Regions from separate parts of the Pseudomonas sp. TH39(2020) genome, predicted to be linked through region 3. Evidence: predicted binding sites of a transcription regulator. Region 3 holds the regulator's gene; each other region holds the start of a gene.
What was found. The regulator FliA, encoded in region 3, starts transcription of late flagellar genes. The targets are predictions, from matches to a motif close to CTAAAGTTTNNNNNNNNNNNGCCGNTAA.

Region 1 (10,410 bases), on a different contig from region 3:
TGGCTGGCGAACGTCGTCAGCGACGGCACCGCCGAGCCGTTGCCTTACGTGCCGCTGATCAACCCACTGGAGTTGGGCCTGCTGTTTGCGCTGTTCGGGGTGTATGTCTGGTCTCGCAGCGCCGTGGCGCAAACGGCGATTCGCAAAGACTATGCCGAACACGCCACGCAACTGATCGCTGGCGCCTCGCTGTTTGTGTTCTTCACGGCGCTGGTGATGCGCACGGCCCATCATTGGGGCGGCGTGCCGTACGCGCTGGAGGCGTTGCTCGAATCCATGCTGGTGCAGGCCGGTCTGTCCATCGTCTGGACCTTGATGGCCCTGAGTCTGATGATCGGCGGCCATCTGCGTCATCGCCGTGAAGTCTGGCTGATCGGTGCGGCGCTGATCGGTGTAGTGGTGGCCAAACTGTTCTTTGTTGAGTTGAGTAACCGCGGCGGACTCGCCCGGATCGTCTCGTTTATCGGCGTTGGCGTGTTGCTGTTGGTGGTGGGCTATTTCGCCCCATTGCCGCCCAAGCGCGCTGATGCTGAGCCGGAGGCTGAAAAACCGGCCCCGCAAACCGAAGGAGTGTCGTCTTGAGTCAGAAGCTGAACCTTGTCTGGTTGGGCGCCGTTGCGCTGGGTGTGGCGCTGTCGGCCAGCGCTCAGGAAAAACCGGCGGACTTCGCCACGCAGGTGCCGTTGTCGGTCAGCGGCGAAGGTCCGTGGTATCGCCTCGAAATGCCGTTGAACGTGCAATTGAATGCGCGGCAAACCGATCTTAGCGATGTGCGTGTGTTCAATGCCGCCGGTGAGGCTCAGGCGTATTCCTTGGCGCGCGCGCCGTCGCAGACCAGCGAAAACCGCACCCTGACTGACGTGAAGTGGTTCCCGCTGTACAACTCGGCGGATTCCACCGAGCACGCGCCGAGCGTGCGGGTGCAATCGAGCGCCAATGGCACGCTGGTCGAAGTGCAGCCGTCCAGTCAGCTGGAGGCGGGGGAAGAAATGCTGCGCGGCTGGTTGCTCGACGCCAGCAGCATCAAGGCACCGTTGCAGCAGTTGATTCTCGACTGGACCAGCGAACGCGATGGCTTTCAGCGTTTCACCATCGAAGCCAGCGACGACCTGCAGCATTGGCAGGCATGGGGCGAAGGGCAGGTGGCCCGCCTGACGTTTGCCGACGAGCAGGTCGAGCAACATGAAGTCACCCTGCCGGGTCAGTCGGCCCGTTATCTGCGCTTGCTATGGAACACGCCGCAATCGGCACCGACGTTGACCTCGGCTCAACTGCAAAGCGCCAAGACCCGCAGCCTGCCGCTACCGCTTGTCTGGTCGCAACCGCTGGCCGGCAGCAGCGTAAAGGCCGGTGAATACACCTGGCAATTACCCATGGGGCTGAATGTCGAGCGCTTGCAGGTCGAGTTGAGTCAGCCCAACAGTTTGGCGCCCGTGACCTTGTCCGGTCGTCGGGAAAGCAGCCTGCCGTGGCAGCCGATGAGCAGCGGTTTGCTCTATCGCCTGACCCAGAGTGGCCAGGACGTGGTGCAGAACGAATTGCAGCTGTCGGGGCAAACCGTTCAGCAGTTGAAGCTGACGGTGGACGAGCGCGGCGGCGGTCTGGGTGCCGAGGCACCGACTGTGCGATTCGCCGTGCGCTCCATTCAACTGGTGTTCCTGGCGCGCGGGGCGGGGCCTTATACGCTCGCGCTGGGAAGTGCCACGGTGAAGGCGGCGAACCTGCCGCTGTCGACGTTGATTCCGGATTACAGCGCTGCAAAGTTGACGACGTTGGGCAAGGCTACGGTGGACGGCGGGGCGGTGGCCACACCAGCGTCGACCGTGACAACGGCGACGACGATCGACACAAACTGGAAGAAAATTGGGCTGTGGGCGGTGTTGCTGCTGAGCGTTTTGTTCCTGGGCGCGATGGCGTTCAGTCTGTTGCGCAAGCCACCAGTCAAACCCTGAAGGCGGGTGCTGCGCACCCCAATCGCGAGCAAGCTCGCTCCCACAGGGGCCGCATTCCTCTGTGGGAGCGAGCTTGCTCGCGATGGCGGTTTCTAGGTCGGTAAAAATGCCGGTTTCGAACTACGCTCAACCGGGCGCATGAACTCTATTGGGTGTAACACGTCTGATAGGAGGAAATGCGCCCCGACTCGCGTTAAACTGCGCGGGTTTTTAGCCCCCCATTCCACCGGAGCCTTCCATGTCCCGCGTTACCCTGAGTCGCTATTTGATTGAGCAGACCCGTAGCAATAACACCCCTGCCGATCTGCGTTTCCTGATCGAAGTGGTGGCGCGTGCTTGCAAAGAGATCAACCACGCCGTGTCCAAAGGCGCCCTCGGTGGTGTTCTGGGCAGCATGGGCACTGAAAACGTCCAAGGTGAAGTGCAGAAGAAACTCGACGTGATCTCCAACGAGATCTTGCTCGAAGCCAACGAATGGGGCGGTCACCTGGCCGGCATGGCGTCCGAAGAAATGGACAACGCCTACCAGATCCCGGGCAAATACCCGAAAGGCGCGTACCTGCTGGTTTTCGACCCACTGGACGGCTCGTCGAACATCGATATCAATGCGCCGGTCGGTACGATCTTCTCGGTGCTGCGTTGCCCGAACGAATACCTGAGCCAAAACGAGCCCTTGAACGAAAAGGCTTTCCTGCAGCCAGGCACCGAGCAGGTGGCTGCCGGTTACGCGATCTACGGTCCACAGACCATGTTGATCCTGACCCTGGGCGACGGCGTAAAAGGCTTCACCCTGGACCGCGAAATGGGCAGCTTCGTCCTGACCCATGAAGACATCAAGATCCCGACCTCCACTCAGGAGTTCGCGATCAACTCGTCCAACCAGCGTCACTGGGAAGCGCCGGTACAACGCTACGTCGGCGAATTGCTGGCTGGCGAAGAAGGCCCGCTGAAAAAGAACTACAACATGCGCTGGGTCGCCGCGATGGTCGCGGACGTGCACCGCATCCTGACCCGTGGCGGTCTGTTCATGTACCCACGCGACAGCCGCGAGCCGTCCAAGCCGGGCAAGCTGCGTCTGATGTACGAAGCCAACCCGATGTCGTTCCTGGTTGAACAGGCTGGCGGCGCTTCCACCGATGGCCATCAGCGCATCCTCGACATCAAGCCTGACGGCCTGCACCAGCGTGTCGCCGTGTTCCTCGGTTCGAAAGAAGAAGTCGAACGCGTTACGGCTTACCACAAGGAATAAACCATGACCGCGCCCTGGCAGCCGTTGCTCGAATGGTGGTTCGGAACCCTCGAATCCTCCAGCGAAATAGCGGCTGACAAGGGCAAGTTATGGTTCGGCAAGCGTGACAGCCAGGACCTCGAAGCGCGCACGCGTTTCGGGGACTGGGTCGAGCAGGCACTGGCCGGCGGATTGACCGAGTGGGCGCAACGCCCCGAAGGTTGGCTGGCGCTGGTGCTGCTGCTCGATCAACTCCCGCGAATGATCTTTCGCGACACTCCCAAATCCTTTTCAGGCGATCTCAGGGCTCAGGCACTGGTTGCGCAAGGCATTGCTGCGGATTTCGATCGGCAGTTGCGGCCCATACAGCGGGTATTCATCTATCTGGTGTTTGAGCATTGCGAGAATCTGGTGGTGCAGAACGAGGCGGTTTCAAGGTACATCGATCTGGTTGCGCAGCAGCCGGGGGGCGATCGAGCACTGTTTACCGATTATCTGAACTACGCCGAGAAGCATCAGCAGGTGATTGCCAGGTTTGGGCGGTTTCCGCATCGCAATGCGGTGTTGGGGCGGGCGTCTACAGCTGAGGAGTTGGCGTTTCTTTCGGGACCTGGGTCACGGTTCTGATTCTTTGTTGTTGCTGATGCCGCCTTCGCGAGCAGGCTCGCTCCCACATTTGATCTGTGTCGTTCACAAATCCCCTGTGGGAGCGAGCCTGCTCGCGAAGGGGCCCGCAAAAGCACGTTAGATCCGGAAACTACCCACCAACTGTTTCAACCGCGCCGCCTGCTGCTCAAGATCCGCGCACGCGCGCAAGGTCGACTGCAAGTTCTCCACACCTTCCTGGTTCAACGTGTTGATCTCGGTAATGTCGACGTTGATCGACTCCACCACAGCTGTCTGCTCTTCCGTCGCAGTCGCCACCGACTGGTTCATCCCGTCGATCTCACCGATACGCTGAGTCACGCTGCCCAGACGTTCGCCCGCCTGGTTGGCGATGCCGACGCTGCTTTCGCTTTGGCGCTGGCTGTCGGTCATGGTGATCACGGCCTCCCGGGCGCCGACTTGCAGCTCCTCGATCATCTTCTGCACTTGCTGCGCCGAATCCTGAGTACGGTGCGCGAGGTTGCGCACCTCGTCCGCTACCACGGCAAAACCGCGACCCGCTTCACCGGCACGGGCCGCTTCGATGGCGGCGTTGAGTGCCAGCAGGTTGGTCTGCTGGGAGATGCTGGTGATCACTTCCAGAATCTGCCCGATGTTGACCGTGTTGCTGTTGAGCGTTTCGATGTTGCCGCACGAATCGCTGATCTTCGCCGAGAGCTGCTGCATCGCCGCGATGGTTTTATCCACGACTTGCTGGCCGTCCTCGGCCAATGCGCGAGCATCGCTCGAATGCTGAGAGGCGAGGGCGGCGTTCTGGGCGATTTCCTGTGCAGCGGCACCCAGTTCGTTGATCGCTGCTGCCACGCTGCTGGTGCGCGAGGCTTGCTGGTCGGAGTTGAACATCGATGAGTTCGACGCGGCAACCACACGCAGCGCGACTTCGTTGACCTGGCCGGTGGCCGAGGACACTTCGCGAATCGACGTATGAATACGCTCTACAAAACGGTTGAACGAGGTGCCCAGTGCACCGAATTCGTCCTGGCCGTGAATGGTCAGGCGTTTGGTCAGGTCACCTTCGCCTTCGGCGATGTCATGCATGGCGCGGCCCATGGTCAGCAGCGGCTGCATCAGGAAGCTGATCAGCATGCCCAGCAACGCGATGATGATCACCACGGCAATGACCATGGCGATGATCGCCGAGGTGCGGAATTCGCTGAGCATCGAGAACGCGGTGTCCTTATCCAGCACGAGCGCCACGTACCAGTCTGCCGAAGGCACACCATTGACGTGGGTAAAGGAGATGAATTGAGTCTTGCCGTCGATCTCGACTTCTTTCATGCCCGGGCTGACTTTCGGCGCGCCATTCGGGTAGGCGTCGGTCAGGCTCTTGAGCACCAGTTTGCTGTCCGGGTGGATCAGGATCTTGCCGTCGGCACTGACGATAAACGCATGGCCGTGGCCGCCGAAGTTCAGCGAGTTAATGATCGCGCTGACGCTGGACAGGTCGATGTCTGCGCCGGCGACGCCGATCATTTGATTCTGATATTTCACCGGGGTGGCAACGGTGATCACCAGTTTGCCCGACGACGCGGCGATATAAGGTTCGGTGACGATGGTCTGTTGTGCACCGTTGGCCGCCTTGTACCAGCCACGGGCACGGGGGTCGTAATCCGCGGCACGATTGCCGGCCGGGACCGAGAACATCACGCCGTCGATGCCACCGAAGTAGCTCAGCTGAAAATTACCGGTGTAGGCCGGCAGGTCGATGGCGCGCTTGAGGTTGGCCAGGGCGCTGCCGTCCACGGCGATCTGCTGGGACAGCGATTGCAGCAACTGCATGCGGCTTTCCAGCCAGGTCTGGATGTTGCTGGTGGTCAGGCTGCCGAGTTCCTGCATCGAGGATTCGGTACTGCTGCGCAGGGTTTGCCGCTGGCGGTAGTCGTTGAAGAGGATGAAACAAGCGAATGCAACGGCCACCACGAGGGCGGCAGCCAACAGGATCTTGTGGCTGAACTTCATGTTTCTGGTCATTAAGTGAGCTACCGCGGAGAGGCTGGTCAACAAAGGGGCGTCAATTTGCCACAGTCGTGGGCTTTGCGCTGCTTTTATGTCGACTGACCGGCGCCAAAGATTAGGCGGCTTTTTGCGAAAAACGACGAAATACTCAATAGCGAAAGAAAGTGGCTGATTTTTCGAAAAAAGGCAGACGAGCGGCCCAACAAATAGCCGGGCGACCAGGGAACCAGATAGGGGTTTTCTCTTCTAAGCTTCTGCTTGGCAGCCATGCCATTCCCCTTCGCCCCAGGAGCTACACCATGTCGCTGCGATCTATCGCCCTGCTTTCGTTCTGCGTGTTGTTGGCCGCTTGCAGCAAGATCAATCAGGAAAACTACTCGAAGCTGTCGTCTGGCATGCCCAAGGCCGAGGTAGAAACCTTGCTGGGCAAACCCGCCGATTGCTCGGGCGCGCTCGGCATGTCCAGTTGCACCTGGGGCGACAAGAACAGCTTTATCAGCGTGCAGTACGCCGGTGACAAAGTGCTGATGTTTTCCGGCCAAGGCCTGAAGTAATCCGGGGTTATACGCCCACGGGAGAAAAATAATGAAGCGGTTACTGTTAGTCCTTTTAGCCGGCCTGGTATTGGCCGGCTGCGCCACGTCTGGCGTAGATCCGTTGGCACCCAAAACCGCCAATAGCGTCAATCTCAAGAAGTACCAAGGGACCTGGTACGAGTTGGCCCGTCTGCCGATGTATTTCCAGCGCAACTGCGCGCAATCTGAAGCCCATTACACACTCAAGCCTGACGGCAAGGTGTTGGTGCTCAATCGCTGCCTGACGGCGGACTGGCAGTGGGAAGAGGCCAAAGGCACGGCCTGGCCACAGGACCCGGGCAAAACCGACAAGCTGTGGGTCGAGTTCGATACCTGGTTTTCGCGGCTGATTCCGGGTGCGGCGAAGGGAGAGTACTGGGTGTTGTACGTCAGCGATGACTACAAGACTGCCATTGTTGGCGACCCGAGCCGCAAGTATCTATGGCTGCTGTCACGGACCCCGACGGTCAATGGCGTAGTGCGTGAGGAACTGCTGAGCAAGGCGCGTCAGCAAGGTTACGACACTACGCGGCTGATCTGGCGCGCGACAGATACGCAGATGGCCAAGACTTCGAACTAACCGTCACCGAAGACCCAATGTGCATGATCGTTCCCACGCAGAGCGTGGGAACGATCAGTGGGGCGCGTCAGCCCAGGAGATCGCGCAGGACTTGGGTGAACGCGCGATTACTTTCTTCTTCTGCGGCATGACGCCCGTCGCGCACAACCCACTGGCCATTGACCAGCACATCCCGCACCTGGCGATCGCCACCGGCAAACAACCAACGATTGAGAATCCCGTCGCCACTGGCTGTCGCCAGGTACGGATCATTGCCATCCAGCACCAGCCAATCTGCACGTTTGCCAACTTCCAACGCACCAATCGGCTGGCCCAGCGCCTGAGCCCCGCCATCCAGCGCCGCGTCGTATAGCGTACGGCCAACCATCGGCTGATCCGCGCCATACAAACGGTTACGGCGTTGGTCGCGCAGACGCTGGCCGTATTCCAACCAACGCAATTCCTCTACCACGCTCAATGACACATGGCTGTCGGAACCGATGCCCATGCGGCCGCCCTGAGCGAGGAAATCCACGGCCGGGAATATGCCGTCGCCCAGGTTCGCTTCGGTGGTCAGGCACAAGCCGGCGATGGCGCGGCTCTTGGCCATCAGCGTGACTTCTTCCGGGTTGGCGTGGGTTGCGTGAACCAGGCACCAGCGCTGATCGACTTCGGTGTTCTCGTACAGCCATTGCAGCGGACGACGACCGCTCCAGCTCAAGCAGTCATCGACTTCCTTCTGCTGCTCGGCGATGTGAATGTGCACCGGACACTGCTGGTCGCTGGCCGCCAGCACTTCGCTGATCTGCTGCGGTGTTACCGCGCGCAACGAGTGGAAACACAAACCCAGCGACTGCGCCGGTTGCTGCGTCAGGATCGGCTGCAAGCGCGACTGAAGCTTGAGGTAGTTTTCGGTGCTGTTGATAAAGCGACGCTGGCCTTCGTTCGGGGCCTGGCCGCCGAAACCGGAATGGCTGTAGAGCACCGGCAGCAGGGTCAGGCCGATCCCGGCGGAACTGGCGGCCTGGCTGATGCGTAGCGCCAGTTCCGCCGGGTCCGCGTAAGGCTGGCCGTTGGTGTCGTGGTGTACGTAATGAAATTCCGCAACCGAGGTGTAACCGGCCTTGAGCATTTCGATGTACAGCTGACGGGCGATGACGCCGAGTTGATCCGGGCTGATTTTTCCGACGAGGCGATACATCAAATCGCGCCAGGTCCAGAAACTGTCATTCGGATTACCCGCCACTTCCGCCAGCCCGGCCATGGCGCGCTGGAAGGCGTGGGAGTGTAAATTCGGCATTCCTGGCAGCAGCGGACCGCTAAGCCGTTCGGCGCCATCTGCGTTGGAATCGGCCTGGATATGGGTCAACACGCCATCGGCGCTGACCTCAAGACGTACATTGTTGGCCCATCCACTAGGCAGCAGCGCGCGTTCGGCAAAGAAGGCGGACATGGTTCAGCACCCCATCGTGTGTTATTTGTATATACATATACAGACGTTTGCCTGCTCGGTAAACTCCGGCAAGCTAGCAACCTCTAACAGACGATCAAGGATTAACCGTGCCGACTCCGCCTGCAGTCTCTCCGTTGGCCGCACACATGGGCGACAGTCCGGCGCCCTTGTACGCCCGCGTCAAACAGATGATCACCCAGCAAATCGACAGTGGAAACTGGCCGCCGCACTACCGCGTTCCGTCGGAAAGCGAGCTGGTCAATCAACTGGGTTTCAGCCGCATGACCATCAACCGCGCCCTGCGCGAGATGACCGCCGACGGTCTGCTGGTGCGCATGCAAGGTGTCGGCACGTTCGTCGCCGAGCCGAAAAGTCAGTCCGCGCTGTTTGAAGTCCACAACATCGCCGACGAAATCGCCTCCCGTGGCCATCGCCACACCTGCAAGGTCATCACCCTAGAGGAGGAGGCCGCCGGTTCCGAGCGCGCACTGGCCCTGGACATGCGTGAAGGCCAGAAAGTCTTTCACTCGCTGATCGTGCATTTCGAAAATGATATCCCGGTGCAAATCGAAGACCGTTTCGTCAACGCACTGGTGGCGCCGGACTACCTCAAGCAGGACTTCACCGTGCAAACGCCATACGCCTATCTGAACCAGGTCGCGCCGCTGACCGAAGGCGAACACGTGGTCGAGGCGATTCTGGCCGAGGCCAGCGAATGCAAGTTGCTGCAGATTGAAAAGGGCGAGCCGTGCCTGCTGATTCGTCGCCGCACCTGGTCCGGTCGTCAGCCAGTGACCGCCGCCCGTTTGATCCACCCCGGTTCCCGTCATCGTCTGGAAGGACGCTTTCATAAATGAATGAGTTGAAGGTTTTACGCGCCGTTGATTACCCGCGCATGCCATGGAAAAACGGCGGCGGCAGCACCGAAGAAATCACCCGCGATGCGGGCACCGGTCTTGAGGGTTTCGGCTGGCGCCTGTCGATTGCCGATATCGGCGAGTCGGGCGGCTTCTCGACATTCGCCGGCTATGAGCGAGTGATCACTGTGCTGCAAGGCGACGGCATGACCTTGCGGGTTGATGGTCAGGACACTCGGCCATTGTTACCGCTGGACCCGTTTGCTTTCAGCGGCGAGAGCCAGGTTTCCTGCACATTGCTCGGTGGGCCGATCCGCGACTTCAACCTGATTTATGCGCCGCAGCGTTATCGCGCGCGGTTGCAGTGGCTGGGCGGCGAGCAGCGGTTTTTCAGCTCGGCAGGCACCGTGCTCGTTTTTAGTGTCACCGACGAGCTTGAAGTGAAGGTCGGTAACAGTGCCTCACAACTCGGTCGCCATGATTGCCTGCAACTCGTCGGTAACACCAAGTTGCTGGAAGTCTCCACCAGTGGCGCCTGCTGTGTAATCGAGCTGACTGCACGCTGATCCAATATCACCACTGATCGTTCCCACGCTCCCGCGTGGGAATGCATCCTGTGACGCTCCGCGTCACCGTCGCAACAGCGGACGCGGAGCGTCCCCGGCGGCGTTACCACGCAGAGCGTGGGAACGATCATCTGATTCGAAACTGCGCACCACTTTGTTACCGAACGCCCCAGCGTGGCGCAAAACCCCGATCAGGTAACAGCTGCAACCCTCTTCGCAAAATCCCCCCGAAAAAATTTCATCTTTGCCAAAACCCTTGATCCAGGCGCCTTCCAGCCCTTTCAAAACTTTTATTGAACACTCATCCAGCAAGTTGGCCGCTTGATTGCATATGCTTGTATGTACAAGTAAAGACGTATGCGTATGAGTCGATCGAGACTCCTCGCAACGTCCACTGATTCGCTTGTGTCGCTTTGACGCACACAGGCTGGCTTACCCACCGCCAGGGTTGGTTTGGATTGATCGCTGAGGAGTCTTTTTCGTGACTGACAATACCCAGAAACCTACTAAGTTTCGTGACGTTGAAATTCGTGCCGCTCGCGGTAACAAGCTGACCGCCAAGAGCTGGCTGACTGAAGCGCCGCTGCGCATGTTGATG
Region 2 (10,410 bases), on a different contig from region 3:
GCCTGCTCGCGAAGGGGCCCTGCACGACAATGCAAAATTCAGGTTACCGACAAAATCCCGGCCACAAAAAAGCCCCTCGATTGAGGGGCTCTTTGTGCAGCGCTTTCAGCCAACCCGCATCAGGTCATCTGAATGATGGTCTGCATGATGGTGCTTTGGGTGGAAATGGTCTTGGCGTTCGCCTGGTAGTTGCTCTGCGCCTTGATCAGGTCGACCAGTTCATTGGTCAGGTTGACGTTGGACTCTTCCAGAGAGTTGGAGGCGATCGAACCCAGCGTGCCGGTTTCCGGCGCATCGTAGCCCGGGATACCCGACGCGTAGGTTTCTTTCCAGCTGGTGCCACCGACTGGCTGCAGACCTTGCTCGTTGGTGAAGCTGGCGAGGGAGATCTGGCCGATAGGCTTGGTCTGGTTGTTGCTGAAGTTAGCCAGCAACACGCCGCTACCGTCGATGGTCAGGTTGGTGATCTGGCCAGTGGCGTAACCGTTCTGGGAAGGAATCGAACGCGCGGTATCGGCGTTGAACTGGGTGGTGTTGGCCATGGAAATGGTCACGCCCGCCGCGCTGGCGGCGGCGCCGTTGGCCGTCCAGACGCCAGCGGTCACAGTGCCTGGAGTCCAGTTCATGATCTTCAGATCGCTGCTGATGGTCGGAACGGGCGGAGTACTGACCTGAACCAGCTTGCCTGACGTATCGAACGTCATGGTCGAAGGAACCGGAGCGGTAGCGGCAACAGCAGGGTCGCTGCCATCCGGGTTGCGACCATCGATCAGGGTGTAGGTATCCCACGTGTTGGCCCCAGTTTTGACCATGTATTGATCCATGGTGTGCTGGTTGCCCTGAGTGTCGAAAATCGGGGTGCTGAACTGCTTGGTGAAGGTGGCTGACTTGGTCGGATCGAACTTGTTGGCCACAACCGCCTGGTCAATCACATCAGCCGAAGAGTTCAGGTTGATGGTCGACGACACGGTGGTGGTGGTTTTCGGCGCCAGGTTGGAGGTGTCAATGCGCAGGTCGGTCAACACACCGTTCTGAATCTTGCCATTGGCATCCACACCGTAGCCCTGCAGACGCGAAGTGCCGTCGGTGTTGGTGACGTAACCGTCCTTGTCGACCTTGAACGTACCGGCACGGGTGTAGGACAGCGAGCCGCTGTTGTTCAGCACGAAGAAGCCGGAGCCGTTGATGCCCATGTCCAGCACGTTACCGGTGTTGTTGATGTCGCCCTGGGTGAACTGTTGGGAAACGTTGGCCAGACGCACACCGTTACCGGTGGTCTTGCCGCCCGAACCCAGCTTGGTCGCCGAGTAGACGTCTTCGAATTCTGCACGGGACGATTTGAAACCGGTGGTCGCGACGTTGGCGATGTTGTTACCGGTCACGTCCAGTTGTTTGTTGGCTGCATAGAGACCGCTAAGGCCGATATTGAAAGACATATTCCACTCCTTTGTGCCGTGTTAGTCGGCTCTACATACCAATGGTTTGTACTTTGGACAGGGCGATGCTGCCTGCCCCGGCCAGGTTGAGCATCAACTCACCGCCGGTCTGGCTGATGGTCACGCTGTTGACGGTGGCCGGCAGGTACGTCACCAGCGAGGTCGCCTTGCCGTCGTAGGTCGCCGTAGCGCCAAAGGTATAGGTACCCGCCTTGGCCACTTCGCCTGCATCGTTTTTGCCGTCCCAGATGAAACTGGAAGTACCGGCGACCTGGCTGCCCAGGTTGAGGGTGCGGACAACCTTGCCATCGGCATCGGTGATCTTGACCGTGACCGGGTCCACCGACGCCGGTACGGCAAGGGTGCCGCTGAAACTCTTGGAGGTATCGACCACAGCCTTGTCGCCCGGTGCAATAACCGAACGCCCGACCAGCGACGACGCCTGCAACGCCTGGGACGAGTTGTAATTGCTCGCCAGGCCACTGACGGTGTCGTTGAGCGTGGTGATGCCTTCCAGGCTACTGAACTGCGCCAACTGGGCGACGAACGCGCCGTTGTCCTGTGGCTCCAGCGGGTTCTGGTTTTTCAGTTGCGTTACCAGCAACTGCAGGAACGCGTCCTTGCCCAGGGCCTTTTTGCCGGTGGCGCTGTTCGTCGCCGACGCCAGGCCATCCGTCGTGGTGCTGGTCTTGATCGAGGAGTTGGCCAGGATGTCCTTGAGGCTAATGCCACTGGTGGTATCGGTAACACTCATCTGAGTCGCCCCTTATCACTGACCGAGGGTCAGGACCTTCTGCATCATGGTTTTGGCGGTGTTCATCATTTCGGCGTTGGTCTGGAACGAACGGCTCGCGGAAATCATGTCAGCCATTTCTTCCACCACGTTGACGTTCGGGTAGTAGACGTAGCCCTTGGCGTCGGCCGCCGGATGGTTCGGCTCGTAGCGCGCCTCAAGGTTGCTCTGGTCTTCGACCACGCCCAGCACTTGCACGCCTTGACCGGCGGCGTCCTGGTTCTGGAACAGCGAGTCGCTGCCACCGCTCTGGCCACCCTGGAACATGGTGGCGAATACCGGGTGCCGAGCACGGTAGGTCTGGTCGATGCTCGACGAGACGGTTTCGGCGTTGGCGATGTTACTGGCGACGGTGTTCAAGCGAGTGGTCTGGGCACTCATGCCGCTACCGGCAATGTTGAAAACACTGGATAGAGACATGGCTTACTCTCCGCGCAGGGCTGATATCAGCCCTTTGAATTTGCTGTTGAGCAGGGTGAAGCTGGCCTGGAAGCCGACCGCGTTTTCCGCGTAGTTCGACTGTTCCAGTTGGGCGTCCACAGTGTTCTGGTCGATCGACGGTTGCATCGGCGTGCGATACAGCAGCGACTCGTCGCCATTGCCCAGGCCTTCGGCTTCGATATGACGGCTGTTGGTCATGTTCAAGGCGAAAGTGCCGCTCTTGGTCTTTTCGTTCTGCTCGGCGAGCACTTTCGAGAAGTCCAGATCCCGAGCCTTGTAGTTCGGGGTGTCGGCGTTGGCGATGTTGTTGGCCAGGACTTCGGCACGCTGAGCGCGGAAGCCCAGGGCTTGTTCGTGGATACCGAGCGCTTTATCGAAGCTGATGCTCATGTCGGAAACCTTCGGGTGACCTGATTTTTCGTAACAGGGACATAGCAAGCGGCGTGCCAATTCAAAAAAGCCCGTAAACCGGGGCTTTGCGGGCCGTGGCAACGTGGCAATGCCAGAAAAGCGGCAACGGGTTTCCGCCGTCTGCCGCTTTTCTGCCGCTTGTCCATGGGCGCATGCCTCTGAGGAGCTGACGCAAAAGTGGCAGGCGTCCATAAATATGTACCGCTTCTGGCCACCGCCCCCCCGATAACCTGTGTTGGCAACTCCACTTTGCATCCACACAGGGACTGAACATGCATATTCACGCTGATGTATTTACGGCGCTTCACACACTGATCAAATCAATCCACTCGCTCGTGTCGCCATTAACCGATCCGCAACGGGCTGCCAAAACACGAGGACTGCAGCGTTACCATCTGCGGGAATACCTGGATGCTGAAAGCGACCTGACTATCGCGGCCACTGCTGGTGATGCCGAATCACAATATGCGCTGGGCGAAATCTTTCGACGCCGCGAAGGCAATACCACCGGCTCGGCCAAAAAGTGGTACGAACTGGCCGGCGCGCAAGATCACGTCTATTCGTTGATGCGCCTGGGCGATACCGACTCTCTTGCGAAAGCCTTGAAACTGGCGCGCGAGCGGGCCGATATTGGCGACAGCGACGCCATGCTTGAAATGTATGAACTGACCAAGGATATCGCCTGGCTGAAAAAGGCTGGCGTAGCGGGCAATGGAGAGGCGATCTACATCCAGGCCCTCCTCTACGAAAACGACAGGGCACTCAGGCCTGCCGATTCAAACTGGGACAGCCTGCGGGACATCATGCTGAGAAAGTCCGCCCAAGCCGGTTTCCCTCCTGCGATGACCTGGTTGAGCAACCTGCGGGTCAGGTACAGGAATATTCCTTATCAGCAGTATTGGCTGTTAAAGCGACTTGAACACAATGATCTCAACGCCGTACTCGCCTATAGCTACGCGCTCATGCACTATTTCGACACCGAACAAAACCTCGATCGCTATAACTTCAGCTATGACTACATCAAGGGCTATGGCTTGCTTTGGCTGGTGGTCGACAGCACTCGGGAATATATCAGGCATCGTGAAGCAGCCAATCTGCTGGCCACTCTGACCAGCCGATCCACACCCGAACAAATCGAAGCCGGCAAGGCGTTTGCCAGGGAATGGACAGATTCCCACCCACCGCTGTGTGCGTACCCATTGACGTACAGCGACCTCAAATAATCTCGGGTACCGCCAATAGCGTTCGATGTCCTATGCCCAAAACAAAAATGCCAGTCAGCTTGGCTGACTGGCATTACTTTGAGGTCGACAGTTTCTTTACGCTGCCGGCCAATCACTTGGCCTGGTAAATAATCCCCGGGCTGCACTGGACCATCTGGTAATGATCCGGCAAACCGTTCAGCGCCTCGGAAGCACCGAGGAACAGATAACCGCCTGGCTTCAACGTGCTGTGAATGCGCAACAGGATGTCCTTCTTCACCTGGGCGGAGAAGTAGATCAGCACGTTGCGGCAGAACACGATGTCGAACTTGCCGAGGCTCGCGTAGCTGTCCAGCAAGTTGAACGAGCGAAACTCCACCCGGCTCTTGATCGGTGCCTTGATGGCCCAGCGTCCCGGCCCTTTCGGGTCGAAGTAACGTTGAAGGCGCTCGGGCGACAGGCCACGGCCGATCGCCAGGCTGTCGTACTCGCCGGCCTTGCAGTTGGTCAGCATGGTACCGGACAGGTCGGTGGCAACGATCTGTACGCCCATCTTCAACTGGCCCATGTTCACGCGCTCGAACTCATCGATCGACATCGACAGCGAATACGGTTCCTGACCCGACGAACAGGCCGCCGACCAGATCCGCAGACGCTGGCCAGGGGCGGCCTTGATCGCTGCGGGCAGCACCTTGTTCTTCAAGACTTCAAACGGGTAGGTGTCACGAAACCACAGGGTTTCGTTGGTGGTCATGGCGTCCACCACCATCTCGCGCAAACCGCTGCGCGGCTGGGTCTGGATGCGCTGGACCAGCTCACCCAGGGACTTGATGCCTTGCTGTTCCATCAGTTTGTTGAGACGGCTCGAGACCAGGTACTGCTTGTTTTCACCGAGCAAAATGCCACAGGCCTTTTCCAGGAAGACCCGGAACTGTTCGAAATCCAAATTACCCGTAGACAAAGATGCCGCCTCTTAAATCGTATTAACCGTTAGGGGCAGAAGGCCCCTGGCTGATGTCTGCTGCTTTGATCCGGTTGACTACCCGGGATGCCAGGTCATCAGGACGGAATTTGGCAAGGAAGTCATCGGCACCGACCTTCTTGACCATCGCCTGATTGAATACACCCGACAACGAAGTATGCAGGATGATGTGAAGCTTTTGCATGCGAGGGTCGTTGCGGATCTCGGCCGTGAGGGTGTACCCGTCCATCTCCGGCATCTCGATGTCGGAAATCATCATCAGGAACTCTTCTTCCGGCTTCTTGCCCTCGTCGACCAGCTTGCGCAGGTAATCCAGCGCTTGCCGACCGTCGTTCAACGCCACCACTTCGACACCGACCGTCTGCAGGCAACGGGTCACCTGCTTGCGCGCCACCGACGAGTCATCGACCGTCAGTACTCGCAAAGAGAGCGCCTTGTGCTGGGTTTCGACATCCACCACGCCAACGGAAATCGCTTCCGGTGTCGGCGCCACTTCTGCCAGCACTTTCTCGACGTCGATGATTTCGACTAACTGATTGTCGACCCGAGTCACAGCCGTCAGGTAATGATCGCGTCCCGTGCCCTTGGGTGGCGGATGAATCTCCTCCCAATTCATGTTGACGATGCGCTCCACCGAGCGCACCAGGAAACCCTGGGTCTTGGTGTTGTACTCCGTGATGATCACGAAGGGATTGTTCTTGTCTTTCAAAGCCCCGGAACCGGTCGCCATGGCCAGATCAAGAATCGGAATGGTCGCCCCCCGAATATTTGCCACACCGCACACGACAGGACTGGATTTTGGCATCAGCGTCAGTTTGGGGCATTGCAGCACCTCCCGAACCTTGAACACGTTGATCCCATACAGCTGCTGGCCGTCGAGACGGAACAACAACAGCTCAAGGCGATTCTGCCCTACCAGTTGCGTGCGCTGGTTTACCGCATCCATTACACCAGCCATGCACAGACTCCTACACCAACGCTTAAGTGTGTTGCGACGCGCATTCATCACTAAACGGCACGGCGCTTGCTTTTTAACTCTTATGAACACAGAACCGACATTTTTCCGACGCCTGACATCAAACGCCCGCAAATTGCTTTGCGTGGTGTCGGCCGTCTGCCTGTTCAACGCTGGCTGCCCTGCCCTTGCTGACGCGGTTACCTTGCCTGACATGCTTATCGGCGTCACTCAGGGCTTTCTTGAATTCACCGTAGAAGACTATCTGGCCACCAGTCAAACGGAAGGCCGCTACGAGATCGAGGTCAAGCAGCTTGATCCGCGGCTGCGCATGCCCATGTGCGACAAGGAATTGACAGCGTCCCTGGAGAGCCCGGCCACGCCGCTGGGACGGGTTACGGTCAAGGTTCGCTGCGAGGGCGCGTCGCCCTGGACGGTCTTCGTACCCGCTCAAGTGCGCCTGTTTCGCGACATTGTGACCACCACCCGCCCGCTGCGACGCGCCGGTATCGTCGAGCCCCAGGATGTGACCCTGCGCGAGCGTGACATCAGCCTGATCAGCCAGGGTTACCTGACTTCCGTCGACCAGGCGATCGGGCAGAAACTTACCCGACCAATGGTCGCCGACCAGGTCATGACCCTGGTGCACATGGAACAGGCAGAAGTCATCAGCAAGGGTGACCAGGTGGTGATTACCGCCCACAGTGGAACGCTGAGCGTGCGCATGCCGGGTGAAGCGCTGTCCAACGGCGGCTTGCGCGAACAGATTCGGGTGAAAAACCTCAACTCCCAGCGGGTCATCAAGGCGCAAGTCACCGCGCCCGGCCAGGTGGAAGTGGCCATGTAGAACTCTCTGTTGGTGAAGATGTGGCGCGCCGCTCGACTGTTCCCTAGACTGTGCCCTATGCAGGGCAAGCGCTGACGCGCGCAAGCTCATTGATAAATGGGCCTAAAGTTTTCCAGGGTATGGCCGAAAACATGGCAAGCGTCCAAATACCCAGAGGTTTTTTGTCATGGTCATCGATTTCAGCCGTTTGAACAGTTCCTCGTCACTAACCGGTAGTACACGTACCAGCACCGCGAAGGAAACCGCCGAAACCGGCAAATCCGCGCCGCTGAATACCCCGGCCGAACAGGCCAGTACCGTTAAAAGCGGGGAATCAGTACATCTCAGCAATGAGGCTCAACAGTTGCAGAAGGTCACTGACAAGCTGCGCGATCAGCCTGCCGTCGACAACGCCCGCGTGGCCGAGTTGAAAGCAGCGATTGCCGATGGCAGCTACAAAGTCGACAGCAACCGTGTAGCCAGCAAACTGCTCAACTTCGAAGCCCAGCGCTAGGCCCAGGCCTGCGCCAGGCTTTTGGACGCTTAAAACCCAAGGCCAGCCATGCACGACACTAATTTACTGCAACTGATCACCGACGATTTCGCTCCAGCACAGCACTTGCTGGAGTTACTGCAAACCGAGTCCCTCGCCTTGCACGGTCGTGACATGCCACTGCTCGAAGAGATTCTGGCGCAGAAACAGGCATTGATCATTTTGCTCGATCAGCATGGCCGCAAGCGCAGTGAAATCCTCGCCAGCCTCAACCTGCCGACCAATCGCAACGGCCTGGAGCAACTTGCCAGCCATTCGAGTATTGGCGATCAGCTGTTGGAGCAGAGTGATGTGTTGACCGATCTTCTGGCTCAGTGCCAAGCGGCCAACGTCAAGAATGGCCAGTCGATCCTGGTGCAACAGGCCGCGACGGCCAATCAGCTGAAAATCCTCAACGGCGGCGAGCCGCCAGCGCTCTACGATGCGCGCGGATCAACCTCCATGCTTGCGAAGCCACGCCCGCTCAGTCAGGCTTGAGCCTGCTGAAAAGCGCGTACTATCAAGACGCGCGACATGCTGGCAATATGATAGCCAGTCGTAGTCATATTTTGTCTGGAGATTGATGAACCGTGTTCAATGCCTTAAGCGCGGAAGATGCTCCGCAGCCACCCAAGGTGCTCACCACGCCGTTGGAGATCTCCGGCACCCTGCGCCAGCTGCAAGACAGCCATGACCCGCTGATCATCACGTTCCATGAGCGCAGCCAGCGCTTCCAGAGTTATCTGGTGGACATTGACCGTAACAGCAACATGATTGCCCTGGACGAAATGATTCCCCGCGATGGTGAACGCTTCCTGCTCGCCGGCGAACCGTTCAAGGTCGAAGGCTTTCACGACGGCGTGCGTATTGCCTGGGAAAGCAACGGCCCGTTGACCATCGACGAATCCGGTGGCGGTCGCTGCTACCGTGGCGCCCTGCCCGCCGAGGTGGTTTACCACCAGCGTCGCAATGCATTCCGCGCAGCATTGAAGCTGGCACAACTGGTCAACGTCGATCTGGGCGGTGAAAAGCTCAAGTCGCCGATCAGCGGCAAGCTATTGGACATCTCCGCCACCGGCTGCAAGTTGCGCTTCGAAGGCGACATCACGGACAGCCTGCAACTGGGCCAGGTCTATGACCGCTTCATCGCCGCCCTGCCCTTTGGCAACATGACGGCACCCGTCGAGCTGCGTTACCTGCACTTCGAAGAAAGGATCTCCATCACCTTCGCCGGCGTACGCTTTCACAACATGAGCGGGCTGGTGCAGCGCCAGGTCGAGCGGTTCGTCTATCAGCTTCAGCGTGAAGCGCGGCGCTTCGACAAAGACGACATGTAATACGACGCTTCAATAGAAAACGGGCAGTCCCTTGCGGTGACTGCCCGTTTTTTATGCGTTGCTTTTATGCGTTATGGCCTGGCCTCGGTAAAACTTTGCTCGCGAGGTGCATCAGGGTCTTCGGGCGGCGGATCGGTTTCGGGCTCTGATTCAGGTTCCGGGTCCGGCTCAGGGTTGATCGGGCTCTGCATCTGGTCTTGCACCACCTGCTCATCGACCCGCGGGTCAAGGCAAGCCACCAGTGGCGAACTCGACATACTGTCCGGCATGGCGACGTGATGCAGCGGTGCATCGTCCACCACATGCAGGTTGGTCACCGCTTTCGGGCGAATCCGCCACACCAGCACCAACGCGAAGAAACTGAAGAAGGCATAGAGCATGTGGCTGCCGAACAGCTTCATCAGCACCCCGGCCACCAGTGGTCCGATACTGGCGCCGACACCGTAGGTCACCAACAGCATCGCTGTCAGGGACACCCGACGATCACCCTCGACGTGGTCGTTGGAGAATGCCACCGCCAGCGGATACAGGCAGAACATCACCAGCGAACAGCAGAACCCGGTGATAAACAAAATCTCCAGCGGTACCTGTTGCATGATTGCCAGCGGCAACGCGGTAAGCGCCAGGACCAGCGCAAAACAGCGGATCAACAGCGCCCGGTCATAACGGTCGGACAGCCAGCCCAACGGCCATTGCACCAGCAACCCCGCAAAAATGCAGCTACCCATGAACAGACCGACCTGCTCCGTGGACAACCCCTGCTGTGAGGCATACAGCGGTGCCAGACCGTAGAACGAACCAATGATCAGCCCCGCCCCCAGCACCGTGCTCAACGACTGCGGCACGCGCTTGATGAAGAACCGCGGCTCCATCGGTGCCGGGTGCAACGGCGCCGGGTGAATCCGCCGGGTCAGGGCCACCGGCACCAGGCACAGCGCGAAGCACAAGGCGACCAGCATCAGCAGCTCAAGACCCAGGCCTGGGTGCATGACCAGAATCAGCTGACCCAGCACCAGCCCCAGGTACGAAGCGATCATGTAGCCGCTGAATACCGTCCCGCGCTGCGAGGCTTCAGCCTGCTCATTGAGCCAGCTTTCGATGACCATGTATTGGCACATCATGCCGAGGCCGACGATGACCCGCAGGAAGATCCAGGCCGGCAACCAGTCCACCAGGCCATGGCCCAGCACCGCCGCACCGACAATCCCGGCGCAGGCCGAATAGGCGCGAATATGCCCGACCCGGGCAATCAGCCGGTGGCCGATCTTGCCACCCAGCACCAGGCCGCAATAGTTGGCTGCCATCAACGCACCGACCCACAGGCTGTCGACGTGGTCGGCGGCCAGGCGCAAGGCCAGGTAAGTACTCAACAGGCCAGAGCCGATCAACATCATCAGCGAGGCAAAATAAAGCGCTCGAAAGGGTTTCCAGATTTGGCGCATCGGCGTTCCGAGCGGCTCCTTGCAGTGAGAGTCGGGCTACCCGAAAAGATAGC
Region 3 (10,410 bases):
CCGCTTCTGGCGGTGTGTGTTCTGTTGGCGGCATTCAACAATGCCGTCGCATACTTGTTATGTCGGCAGCTATGTCGGTTTGTGTAGCGGCTTGCTGCCGCCCATGTGCTTTGCCCCGCCACTGGCGATCAACTCGGCCAGGGCGGATACGTCCAGCAGTGCACACATGTGCTCAATCACCGTGCCGGCGAGCCATGGCCGCTGACCTCGATGACTTCTCCATTTGATTTCGTTAGGGTCCAGGCGCAACGAGCGGCTGACCTGATGCACCGCCAGCCCCCATTCGTAGCCCTGAACCGAAATAACGTATTGCAGGCCCTGGCGGAAATCGTCGCGGTAACGGTCGGGCATGACCCAACGCGCGGTGTCCAGTACTTTCAGGTTGCCGGCCTGGCTCGGCAGGATCCCGAGGAACCACTCCGGCTGACCGAACAGCGGTGTCAGCTCGTGACCGGCCAAAGAATAAATCGAGCCCAGACACACCAGCGGCACCGCCAGGGTCAGCCCGGCGACATCGAACAACAGGCATTCGAATGGCTCGGCGGCCCAAGACGGGCGACCATCGGTTTCCACGGGTGGTGGCGTGTTGCTCGGTGGCAGGTGGACTTCGACCACCGGTGGCACCAAGGCTTGCAGCAGCGGGGCGATGGTCGAGATCGATGCGAGAACCGGCGCTGGTGCTTCGATCACGGCTACCGGTGCTTTCTCGACGACTGGCGCTGCTGCGGGCGCGGCGACGGCGCCAGGTTTTTGCGCATCCCGGGCCTGTTCTTCGAGCACCGCAGCCTGGAACTCGTCCAGCGCTGCCTCAACCTCGACCGCTTCGACAACTTCAATGACTTCAACCAGTGCTTCGACTTCCAGCGGCAACTCTTCAGTCGCCTCCATCAGCAAGCTGTCCAGATAAGACTGGAGCGCCAACTGCGGACGCGAGGTGACCTTCACCGGCCGGTTCATGCGCGCACCACCGTAGGTATTGGGTTCATCAGGCCACCGCCGGGGCGAGTTGTGCGGCCAACAGGTGCTTGAGCAATGCGCGGTAGGCGAGAACCCCACGGCTCTTGCCGTCGAACTGCGAAGGCGTCACACCAGCACGGCTGGCGTCGCGCAAGCGGGTATCGACCGGAATGTAGCCCTGCCAGATTTCTTCCGGGTACTTGTCGCGCAACACCCGAAGCGTGCTGAGAGAAGCCTGCGTGCGGCGGTCGAACAGGGTCGGCACGATGCTGAAGGGCAGCGCCTGTTTGCGCGAACGGTTGATCATCGCCAGTGTATTGACCATGCGTTCGAGGCCTTTGACCGCCAGGTGTTCGGTCTGCACCGGGATCACCAATTGCTGGCTCGCCGCCAAGGCATTGACCATCAGCACGCCGAGCAACGGCGGACTGTCGATCACGGCGTAATCGAAGTCCTGCCAAAGTTGCGCCAGGCTCTTGGCAATCACCAGGCCCAGGCCGCTCTGCCCCGGCGACTGGCGCTCGAGGGTCGCGAGTGCGGTGCTCGACGGCAACAGGGAAATACTCTCGTGGCTGGTGGGCAACAACAACTGGCCGGGCAAGCCTTGCGGCACACTGCCCTTGTGCAGGAACAGGTCGTAGCTGCTGTGCTCCAGGCTGTCGGGGTCGTAACCGAAGTAGCTGGTCATGGAGCCGTGGGGGTCGAGATCGACCACAACCACACGCTTGCCCGCCTCGGCCAGTAAACCGGCTAAAGCGATAGAGGAAGTGGTTTTACCAACACCACCCTTTTGATTGGCAACGGCCCAGACTCTCATTCGGATTGTTCCTCCCGGTCGAAATCGTCGACCGAGAAATAGCTCAACGTATTAATGCGGGTGACGGAGAATTGACGGCACTCTCTCGTCCCGGCGACTTGACCGGGGTCGGTGCAGTTTGTGTGCCAGCACGCTTCAACGCGGCATCCGGTTTCGCATTAGCGGTTCCGGTACCGGTAAGGCTGCGGCGCACATCGAGATTTCGTGACACCACCAGCACCACGCGACGGTTACGCGCCCGCCCCTCGGCAGTCGCGTTGTTGGCCACTGGCTGGAACTCGCCGTAACCCACCGACGCCAAGCGACCGGGGTTCACACCCTGCATCGCCAGCATGCGCACGATGCTCGCCGACCGGGCCGAGGACAGCTCCCAGTTGGTGGGGTATTGCGCGGTGCGAATCGGTTGATCGTCAGTGAAACCTTCGACGTGAATCGGGTTGTCGAACGGCTTCAGAATCGCGGCAACCTTGTCGATGATGTTGAACGCGATGTCGCTGGGCATGGCGTCGCCGCTGCCGAACAACAGGCTGGAATTGAGTTCGATCTCGACCCACAGCTCGTTGCCGCGAATGGTCATCTGGTTGGAGCTGATCAAGTCGCCGAACGCGGCGCTGATGTCGTCGGCGATGCTTTTGAGCGGATCACTGGCACCCGCGATACCGGCGTCGACCTGCTCGGCGTCTTTAACCAGCGGCTTGGCCGGGGTCACGGTCTTCGGTCGCTCGTCACCGATCGGGATCGGCTTGAGGGCGCGGTCGGAGTCGGTAAAGACCCCGATCAACGCTTCGGAAATAACCTTGTACTTGCCTTCGTTGATCGAAGAGATCGAGTACATCACCACGAAGAAAGCAAAAAGCAAGGTGATGAAGTCCGCGTAGGACACCAGCCAGCGCTCGTGATTAACGTGTTCTTCAGGTTGGCGACGACGTGCCATGGTCCATGTCTCCCATCAATCCATGAAGCCCTGAAGCTTCAACTCAATAGAGCGAGGGTTTTCACCTTCGGCGATCGACAGAATGCCTTCCAACAACATTTCGCGATAACGCGACTGCCGCAAAGCGATGGACTTGAGTTTGGCGGCAATCGGCAGCAGCACCAGGTTGGCACTGGCCACGCCGTAGATGGTCGCGACAAAGGCCACGGCAATGCCGCTACCCAGTTGCGATGGATCGGCCAGGTTGCCCATCACGTGGATCAGGCCCATCACCGCACCGATGATCCCGATGGTCGGCGCGTAGCCGCCCATGCTTTCGAAGACTTTGGCGGCTTCGATGTCGCGGCTTTCCTGAGTGTAGAAATCCACTTCCAGAATGCTGCGAATCGCTTCCGGCTCGGCGCCGTCCACCAGCAGTTGCAGACCTTTGCGCGAGTAGTTGTCCGACTCGGCGTCAGCCACCCCTTCCAGTCCGAGCAAGCCTTCCTTGCGTGCGGTCAGGCTCCAGTTGACGACGCGATCGACGCCACCGGCGAGGTCGATGCGTGGAGGGAACAGGATCCAGGCCAGAATCTGCATGGCACGCTTGAAAGCGCTCATCGGTGCTTGCAACAGCGCCGCACCGATGGTCCCACCGAGTACGATCAACGCCGCCGGGCCGTTGGCCAGAGCGCCGAGGTGACCGCCTTCAAGGTAGTTGCCGCCAATGATGGCGACAAACGCCATGATGATCCCGATGAGGCTTAAAACATCCATCAGATACAAGCCTCGACCAGATGCTTGCCGATATCGTCCAGGCCGTACACCGCATCGGCGAGTTCGGCTTTGACGATGGCCATTGGCATGCCGTAGATCACGCAGCTGGCTTCATCCTGAGCCCAGATCGAGCTGCCGCCCTGCTTGAGCAGACGCGCGCCTTCGCGACCATCGGCGCCCATGCCGGTCAATACGACCGCCAGAACTTTGTCACCGTAAGACTTGGCCGCGGAACCAAAGGTGATGTCCACACACGGCTTGTAGTTCAAACGCTCGTCACCCGGCAGGATTTTCACCGCGCCACGGCCGTCGATCATCATTTGCTTGCCACCCGGCGCCAGCAACGCCAGGCCCGGACGCAGGATGTCGCCATCCTCGGCTTCCTTGACGCTGATGCGGCAGAGCTTGTCCAGTCGTTCGGCGAAGGCCTTGGTGAAGGCGGCCGGCATGTGCTGGATCAATACGATGGGTGCAGGGAAGTTAGCCGGCAATTGGGTCAGAACCCGCTGCAAGGCAACCGGGCCGCCCGTGGACGTACCGATGGCGACCAGTTTGTAGGCTTTGCGTTTCGGCGCTGGCGACGACGAGGCTGGCGCGTGGGTACGCGCCGGAATCGGCGCCGGTGCGGGACGCGCAGGCGCGCTGCTGCCGTAGCTGCTGACGTTCGAAGGTGCGGGCGTCGGGGCGGGTGCGGCGACAGGTGCCGGAGCGCTGTAGGTGTTGGCGCGACGGTTACTGTGCGAAATACTGAGAATCTTCTCGCACAGCAGTTGCTTGACCTTCTCCGGGTTACGGGAGATGTCTTCGAAATTCTTCGGCAGGAAATCCACCGCGCCAGCGTCCAGCGCGTCGAGGGTTACCCGAGCGCCTTCGTGGGTCAGCGAGGAGAACATCAACACCGGGGTCGGGCAGCGCTGCATGATGTGCCGCACCGCCGTGATGCCATCCATCATCGGCATCTCGTAGTCCATGGTGATCACGTCTGGCTTGAGGGCCAGCGCCTGATCAATCGCCTCTTTTCCGTTGGTCGCCGTGCCGACGACCTGGATATTCGGATCCGCTGAAAGAATTTCCGAGACGCGGCGGCGGAAAAACCCCGAATCGTCCACCACCAGGACTTTAACTGCCATAAACACTCCGTTAGACGGAGCAAGGCTCAGTCGCCCCGCCCCACCAGAATCAAATACGCCGTGCGGCGTAACGCTTGAGCATGCTCGGAACATCGAGAATCAGCGCAATGCGGCCGTCACCGGTGATGGTGGCGCCGGACATGCCCGGGGTTCCCTGGAGCATTTTGCCCAATGGCTTGATGACCACTTCTTCCTGGCCCACCAGTTGATCGACGACGAAGCCGATCCGCTGAGTGCCCACCGAAAGGATCACCACATGGCCTTCGCGCTGCTCTTCGTGAGCGGCGGAGCTGACCAGCCAGCGTTTGAGGTAGAACAATGGCAGCGCCTTGTCCCGCACGATCACCACTTCCTGGCCGTCCACCACGTTGGTGCGCGACAGGTCGAGGTGGAAGATCTCGTTGACGTTCACCAGCGGGAACGCAAACGCCTGGTTGCCCAGCATGACCATCAGCGTCGGCATGATCGCCAGGGTCAACGGGACCTTGATGACGATCTTCGAGCCCTTGCCCTTGGTCGAATAGATATTGATGGTGCCGTTGAGCTGGGCGATTTTGGTTTTCACCACGTCCATGCCCACGCCGCGTCCGGAGACATCGGAAATTTCGGTCTTGGTCGAGAAACCCGGTGCGAAGATCAGGTTGAAGCAATCGGATTCGCTGAGGCGATCCGCGGCATCCTTGTCCATCAAGCCTTTCTTCACGGCAATGCCGCGCAGAACATCGGCGTCCATGCCCTTGCCGTCATCGGAGATCGACAGAAGGATGTGGTCGCCTTCCTGTTCAGCGGACAGGATCACCTTGCCGCTGCGAGGCTTGCCCATCGCTTCGCGCTCGGCCGGCTCTTCAATACCGTGGTCGACCGAGTTGCGCACCAAGTGGACCAGCGGGTCGGCCAGGGCCTCGACGAGGTTCTTGTCGAGGTCGGTTTCTTCGCCGACCAGTTCCAGGTTGATCTCTTTCTTGAGCTGGCGAGCCAGGTCGCGAACCAGGCGCGGGAAGCGCCCGAAGACCTTCTTGATCGGTTGCATCCGGGTCTTCATGACCGCGGTTTGCAGGTCGGCCGTGACCACGTCGAGGTTCGACACGGCCTTGGACATGGCTTCGTCGCCGCTGTTGAGGCCCAGACGGACCAAGCGGTTACGCACCAGTACCAACTCGCCGACCATGTTCATGATTTCGTCGAGACGCGCGGTATCGACCCGCACGGTGGTCTCGGCTTCGCTGGCCGGTTTTTCCGGTGGCGGCGCGGACGGGGCACGAGCCGGAGCCGGGGCAGCAGCAGCGGCAGGCTTCGGCGCTTCGGCTTTAGGCTCGGGCGCTTTGGCAACGGGTTTCGGTGCAACAGCCTTGGCCGCTGGCGCCACAACCGATGCGCTGGCGCCGGACGCGGTGCCCACTTCAGTGAACTTGCCCTTGCCGTGCAATTCGTCGAGCAGCGATTCAAACTCGTGATCGGAGATCAGGTCGCTGCCAGCCGCCTTAGCGGTTGGCGCAGCCGGGGCCGGAGCCGCAGCAATGGCCGATTCCAGCGCGTCGACAGCAAAGTTACCCTTGCCGTGCAACTGATCGAGCAAAGCTTCGAACTCGTCGTCGGTGATATCGGAGCTGTCGCCTGCCGCTTTCGGGGCAGCCGGCGCCACTGGCGCCGGGGCTACCGCATCAACGGCGAACTGGCCTTTACCGTGCAGCTGATCGAGCAACGACTCGAACTCGGCATCGGTAATTTCGTCGCTGGCCGCTGCATTGCTGCTCGGCGCTGGCACAGCTGCCGGGGCTTCTGCCTGAGCCTTGACGGCGTTCAGTGAGTCCAGCAGTTGTTCGAATTCGTTATCGGTGATGTCACCCGATTCGCTCTCGGCGGCAGGTTCTTCCACCACCTCGGCGACCGGTGCGGCGTCTTCAGTTTGCGGCTCGGCCAGACGGGCCAGTGCCGCAAGCAATTCAGGCGTGGCAGCCGTGATCGGGCTGCGCTCGCGGACTTCGGTGAACATGCCGTTCACCGCATCCAGCGCTTCGAGAACCACGTCCATCAGTTCCGAGTCGACGCGACGTTCACCCTTGCGCAGGATGTCGAACACGTTCTCGGCGATGTGACAGCACTCCACCAGCTCGTTGAGCTGGAGGAAGCCGGCGCCTCCTTTTACAGTGTGAAAACCGCGAAAAATTGCATTGAGCAAGTCCGCATCATCGGGTCGGCTTTCAAGCTCGACCAGCTGTTCGGACAGTTGCTCTAGAATCTCGCCGGCCTCAACCAGGAAATCCTGAAGGATCTCTTCATCGGCGCCGAAGCTCATTAAGGGGGTGCTCCTAAAGGTCTAAAAACCTAAAAACCTAAAATCCAAGACTGGATAGCAAATCGTCCACATCGTCCTGACCGGACACAACGTCTTCTCTTTTATCGGCATGAATCTGCGGACCTTCACCCTGAGAGAGATGTTTTTGCGGATCTTTTTCTGCAAGCATCGCTTCACGGTCATGTTCGATGCCCGCAAAGCGGTCCACCTGACTGGCCATAAGCACGAGCTTGAGCAGGTTGCTTTCAACTTCGGTGACCAATTGGGTCACACGCTTGATCACCTGACCGGTGAGGTCCTGGTAATCCTGAGCGAGCAGAATGTCGTTGAGGTTGCTCGACACAACGCGATTGTCTTCGCTGCTGCGTGTCAGGAAACCGTCGACTCGCCGGGCCAGCTCGCGGAACTCTTCAGCCCCGACTTCGCGACGCATGAACCGTCCCCAATCGGTGCTCAAGGCCTGGGCTTCGTTGCTCAGGCCATTGACCAGCGGCGTGGCGTTTTCCACCAGGTCCATGGTGCGGTTGGCAGCAGCCTCGGTCAGCTTGACCACATAGCCCAGACGCTCGGTGGCGTCCGTGATCTGTGACACTTCCTCGGCTTGCGGCATGTTCGGGTCAATCTGGAAATTGACGATCGCGCTATGCAGCTCGCGAGTGAGCTTGCCCACTTCCTGATACAGGCCACGGTCACGGGTCTGATTGAGCTCATGGATCAGTTGCACAGCGTCGCCGAACCTGCCTTTTTCAAGGCTTTCGACCAGTTCGACCGCGTGTTTTTTCAGAGTCGATTCGAAATCGCCCTGTGAAGACTCGTTATGCTCCATAGCTCCCCCGTGGCGCAGTGGCTTCGCACATCAACCGATGCGTTCGAAAATCTTCTCGATTTTTTCTTTTAACGCCTGGGCCGTGAAGGGCTTGACCACATAGCCGTTAACTCCGGCCTGGGCTGCCTCGATGATCTGCTCGCGCTTGGCTTCAGCGGTCACCATCAGCACCGGCAGGTGCTTGAGCTTTTCATCGGCACGCACGTGGCGCAGCAGATCGATACCGGTCATGCCAGGCATGTTCCAGTCTGTTACCAGAAAGTCGATGCTGCCGCTGTTGAGAACCGGAATGGCAGTAGTGCCATCGTCAGCCTCGACCGTGTTGGTGAACCCAAGGTCACGCAACAGGTTTTTAATGATCCGCCGCATCGTTGAGAAGTCATCAACGATGAGGATTTTCATGTTCTTGTCCAATTCGACCTCCAAGCAGTCTTAAACGCGCCCAGCACCTGGACGCGCCATTTCAATCAATCCGGCAAAGCACTCAATGACTGTCTGGAGCACAACAGATCGGGACCGGTACGGTTCAACACCCCACCAGCCGCGTTCGCAGTGTCCCCACACTGCCTTCAGCGCGCTCGCCACTCCCCCAAACGCCCCCGCAAACGGGCCGCGCACTGGCTGTGTAACTGGCTGACCCGAGATTCGCTAACCCCCAGGACCTCACCGATTTCCTTGAGATTCAACTCTTCGTCGTAGTACAGCGCCAACACCAGTCGCTCACGCTCCGGCAAATTGGCAATCGCGTCCGCCAGCGCCGCCTGGAAGCGTCCATCTTCCAGATCGCGTGACGGCTCGAGATGAGCACTGGCGCCACCCTCGTGCAGCCCTTCGTGTTCGCCGTCCTGCAACAGATCGTCGAAACTGAATAAGCGGCTGCCCAGGGTGTCGTTCAAAATCCCGTAATAATCGTCGAGACTCAATTGGAGTTCGGCCGCAACCTCGTGATCTTTAGCGTCACGGCCGGTTTTAGCTTCAATCGAGCGAATGGCGTCGCTGACCATCCGGGTATTGCGGTGGACCGAACGTGGCGCCCAGTCCCCCTTGCGTACTTCATCGAGCATCGCGCCACGGATTCGTATGCCCGCGTACGTCTCGAAACTCGCGCCTTTGCTGGCGTCGTATTTGGTCGACACTTCAAGCAGGCCGATCATCCCGGCCTGGATCAGGTCTTCAACCTGGACACTGGCCGGCAGACGCGCCAGCAAGTGGTAAGCAATGCGTTTAACCAGTGGCGCGTAACGCTCGATCAGCTCGTACTGCGCGTCACGTGCCGACTTCTTGTAGAGGTTGTAGCCACTGGCTGTCATAGCACCGGTCCTGCCGTTTGTTGCACGAGGCGCTCGACGAAAAACTCCAGGTGCCCACGCGGGTTGGCAGGTAGCGGCCAGGTATCGACCTTCTGTGCAATCGCCTTGAACGCCAGTGAGCACTTGGAACGCGGGAAGGCTTCGTAAACGGCGCGCTGCTTCTGCACAGCCTTGCGCACGCTTTCGTCGTAAGGCACCGCGCCGACGTATTGTAAGGCGACGTCAAGGAAGCGATCCGTGACCTTGGTCAACTTGGCGAACAGGTTGCGCCCTTCCTGCGGACTCTGGGCCATGTTGGCCAGGACGCGGAAGCGGTTCATGCCGTAATCGCGGTTCAGCAGTTTGATCAGTGCGTAGGCATCGGTGATCGAAGTCGGCTCGTCGCAGACCACCAGCAAGACTTCTTGCGCTGCGCGGACGAAACTGACGACCGATTCACCAATGCCCGCCGCGGTGTCGATCACCAGCACGTCGAGGTTGTCGCCGATATCGCTGAACGCCTGGATCAGGCCGGCGTGTTGAGCCGGGCTCAAATGAACCATGCTCTGTGTGCCGGACGCGGCCGGGACGATGCGAATGCCGCCAGGGCCTTGCAACAGAACGTCGCGCAGCTCGCAGCGGCCTTCGATCACGTCGGCCAAAGTACGTTTGGGTGTCAGCCCCAACAGAACGTCGACGTTCGCCAGCCCCAGATCGGCGTCCAACAGCATGACGCGCCGGCCGAGCTCAGCTAGAGCCAGGGACAAGTTCACTGACACGTTAGTTTTCCCGACGCCACCTTTGCCGCCGGTCACCGCGATCACCTGTACGGGATGCATGCTGCCCATGAATTTTCTTTACCTTGTCTTACTTAGACGGAGGCCACATTACTGGCTGCGCGTTCATTAACTGAACAATGCATGGCAGACCATCGATGTAGGTACAAAAACTGTTCATTAATACCTCAGCCGACCTGCTTGGTCGGGCTGTGGTAAATATCAGCGAACATATCAGCCATGGCTTCTTCGCTGGGTTCTTCTTGCATTTGCACGCTTACGGCGCGACTGACCAACTGATGACGACGCGGTAGATGCAAATCATCCGGAATCCGCGGGCCATCGGTCAGGTAGGCCACCGGCAACTCATGACTGATGGCCAGGCTCAACACCTCGCCCAGACTTGCCGTTTCATCCAGTTTAGTCAGGATGCAGCCAGCGAGCCCGCAGCGTTTGTAACTGTGATAAGCGGCCGTTAGAACCTGTTTCTGGCTGGTGGTTGCCAAAACCAGGTAATTTTTCGATTTGATGCCACGACCGGCCAGGCTTTCTAGCTGCATGCGCAGTGCCGGATCGCTGGCCTGAAGGCCCGCGGTATCGATCAGCACCACGCGTTTGCGCAACAAAGG

Region 1: the regulator FliA is predicted to act here: its motif matches at 5,894-5,921, upstream of JFU47_RS15645 (methyl-accepting chemotaxis protein).
Region 2: the regulator FliA is predicted to act here: its motif matches at 7,170-7,197, upstream of flgM (flagellar biosynthesis anti-sigma factor FlgM).

Annotation. Positions count from the first base shown of each region.
Region 1 covers NZ_JAEKFF010000006.1:1,721,721-1,732,130, reverse strand. The annotation lists gene JFU47_RS15665 (DUF2339 domain-containing protein) at 1-582, shown strand, start outside; gene JFU47_RS15660 (DUF3999 domain-containing protein) at 579-1,952, shown strand; gene JFU47_RS15655 (class 1 fructose-bisphosphatase) at 2,191-3,201, shown strand; gene JFU47_RS15650 (DUF924 family protein) at 3,205-3,807, shown strand; gene JFU47_RS15645 (methyl-accepting chemotaxis protein) at 3,925-5,817, opposite strand; gene JFU47_RS15640 (lipoprotein) at 6,102-6,356, shown strand; gene JFU47_RS15635 (lipocalin family protein) at 6,388-6,957, shown strand; gene JFU47_RS15630 (formimidoylglutamate deiminase) at 7,025-8,389, opposite strand; gene hutC (histidine utilization repressor) at 8,536-9,246, shown strand; gene JFU47_RS15620 (HutD/Ves family protein) at 9,243-9,812, shown strand; gene hutU (urocanate hydratase) at 10,294-10,410, shown strand, end outside.
Region 2 covers NZ_JAEKFF010000006.1:480,477-490,886, forward strand. The annotation lists gene flgE (flagellar hook protein FlgE) at 120-1,436, opposite strand; gene flgD (flagellar hook assembly protein FlgD) at 1,468-2,190, opposite strand; gene flgC (flagellar basal body rod protein FlgC) at 2,206-2,649, opposite strand; gene flgB (flagellar basal body rod protein FlgB) at 2,653-3,060, opposite strand; gene JFU47_RS10220 (tetratricopeptide repeat protein) at 3,354-4,304, shown strand; gene cheR (protein-glutamate O-methyltransferase CheR) at 4,417-5,244, opposite strand; gene JFU47_RS10230 (chemotaxis protein CheV) at 5,267-6,223, opposite strand; gene flgA (flagellar basal body P-ring formation chaperone FlgA) at 6,306-7,067, shown strand; gene flgM (flagellar biosynthesis anti-sigma factor FlgM) at 7,234-7,560, shown strand; gene JFU47_RS10245 (flagella synthesis protein FlgN) at 7,609-8,076, shown strand; gene JFU47_RS10250 (flagellar brake protein) at 8,169-8,915, shown strand; gene JFU47_RS10255 (MFS transporter) at 8,987-10,357, opposite strand.
Region 3 covers NZ_JAEKFF010000007.1:1,076,381-1,086,790, reverse strand. The annotation lists gene JFU47_RS25405 (CheW domain-containing protein) at 70-957, opposite strand; gene JFU47_RS25400 (ParA family protein) at 986-1,774, opposite strand; gene motD (flagellar motor protein MotD) at 1,818-2,708, opposite strand; gene JFU47_RS25390 (flagellar motor protein) at 2,724-3,464, opposite strand; gene JFU47_RS25385 (protein-glutamate methylesterase/protein-glutamine glutaminase) at 3,464-4,594, opposite strand; gene JFU47_RS25380 (chemotaxis protein CheA) at 4,644-6,890, opposite strand; gene JFU47_RS25375 (protein phosphatase CheZ) at 6,928-7,716, opposite strand; gene JFU47_RS25370 (chemotaxis response regulator CheY) at 7,747-8,118, opposite strand; gene fliA (RNA polymerase sigma factor FliA) at 8,286-9,026, opposite strand; gene fleN (flagellar synthesis regulator FleN) at 9,023-9,853, opposite strand; gene flhF (flagellar biosynthesis protein FlhF) at 9,970-10,410, opposite strand, start outside.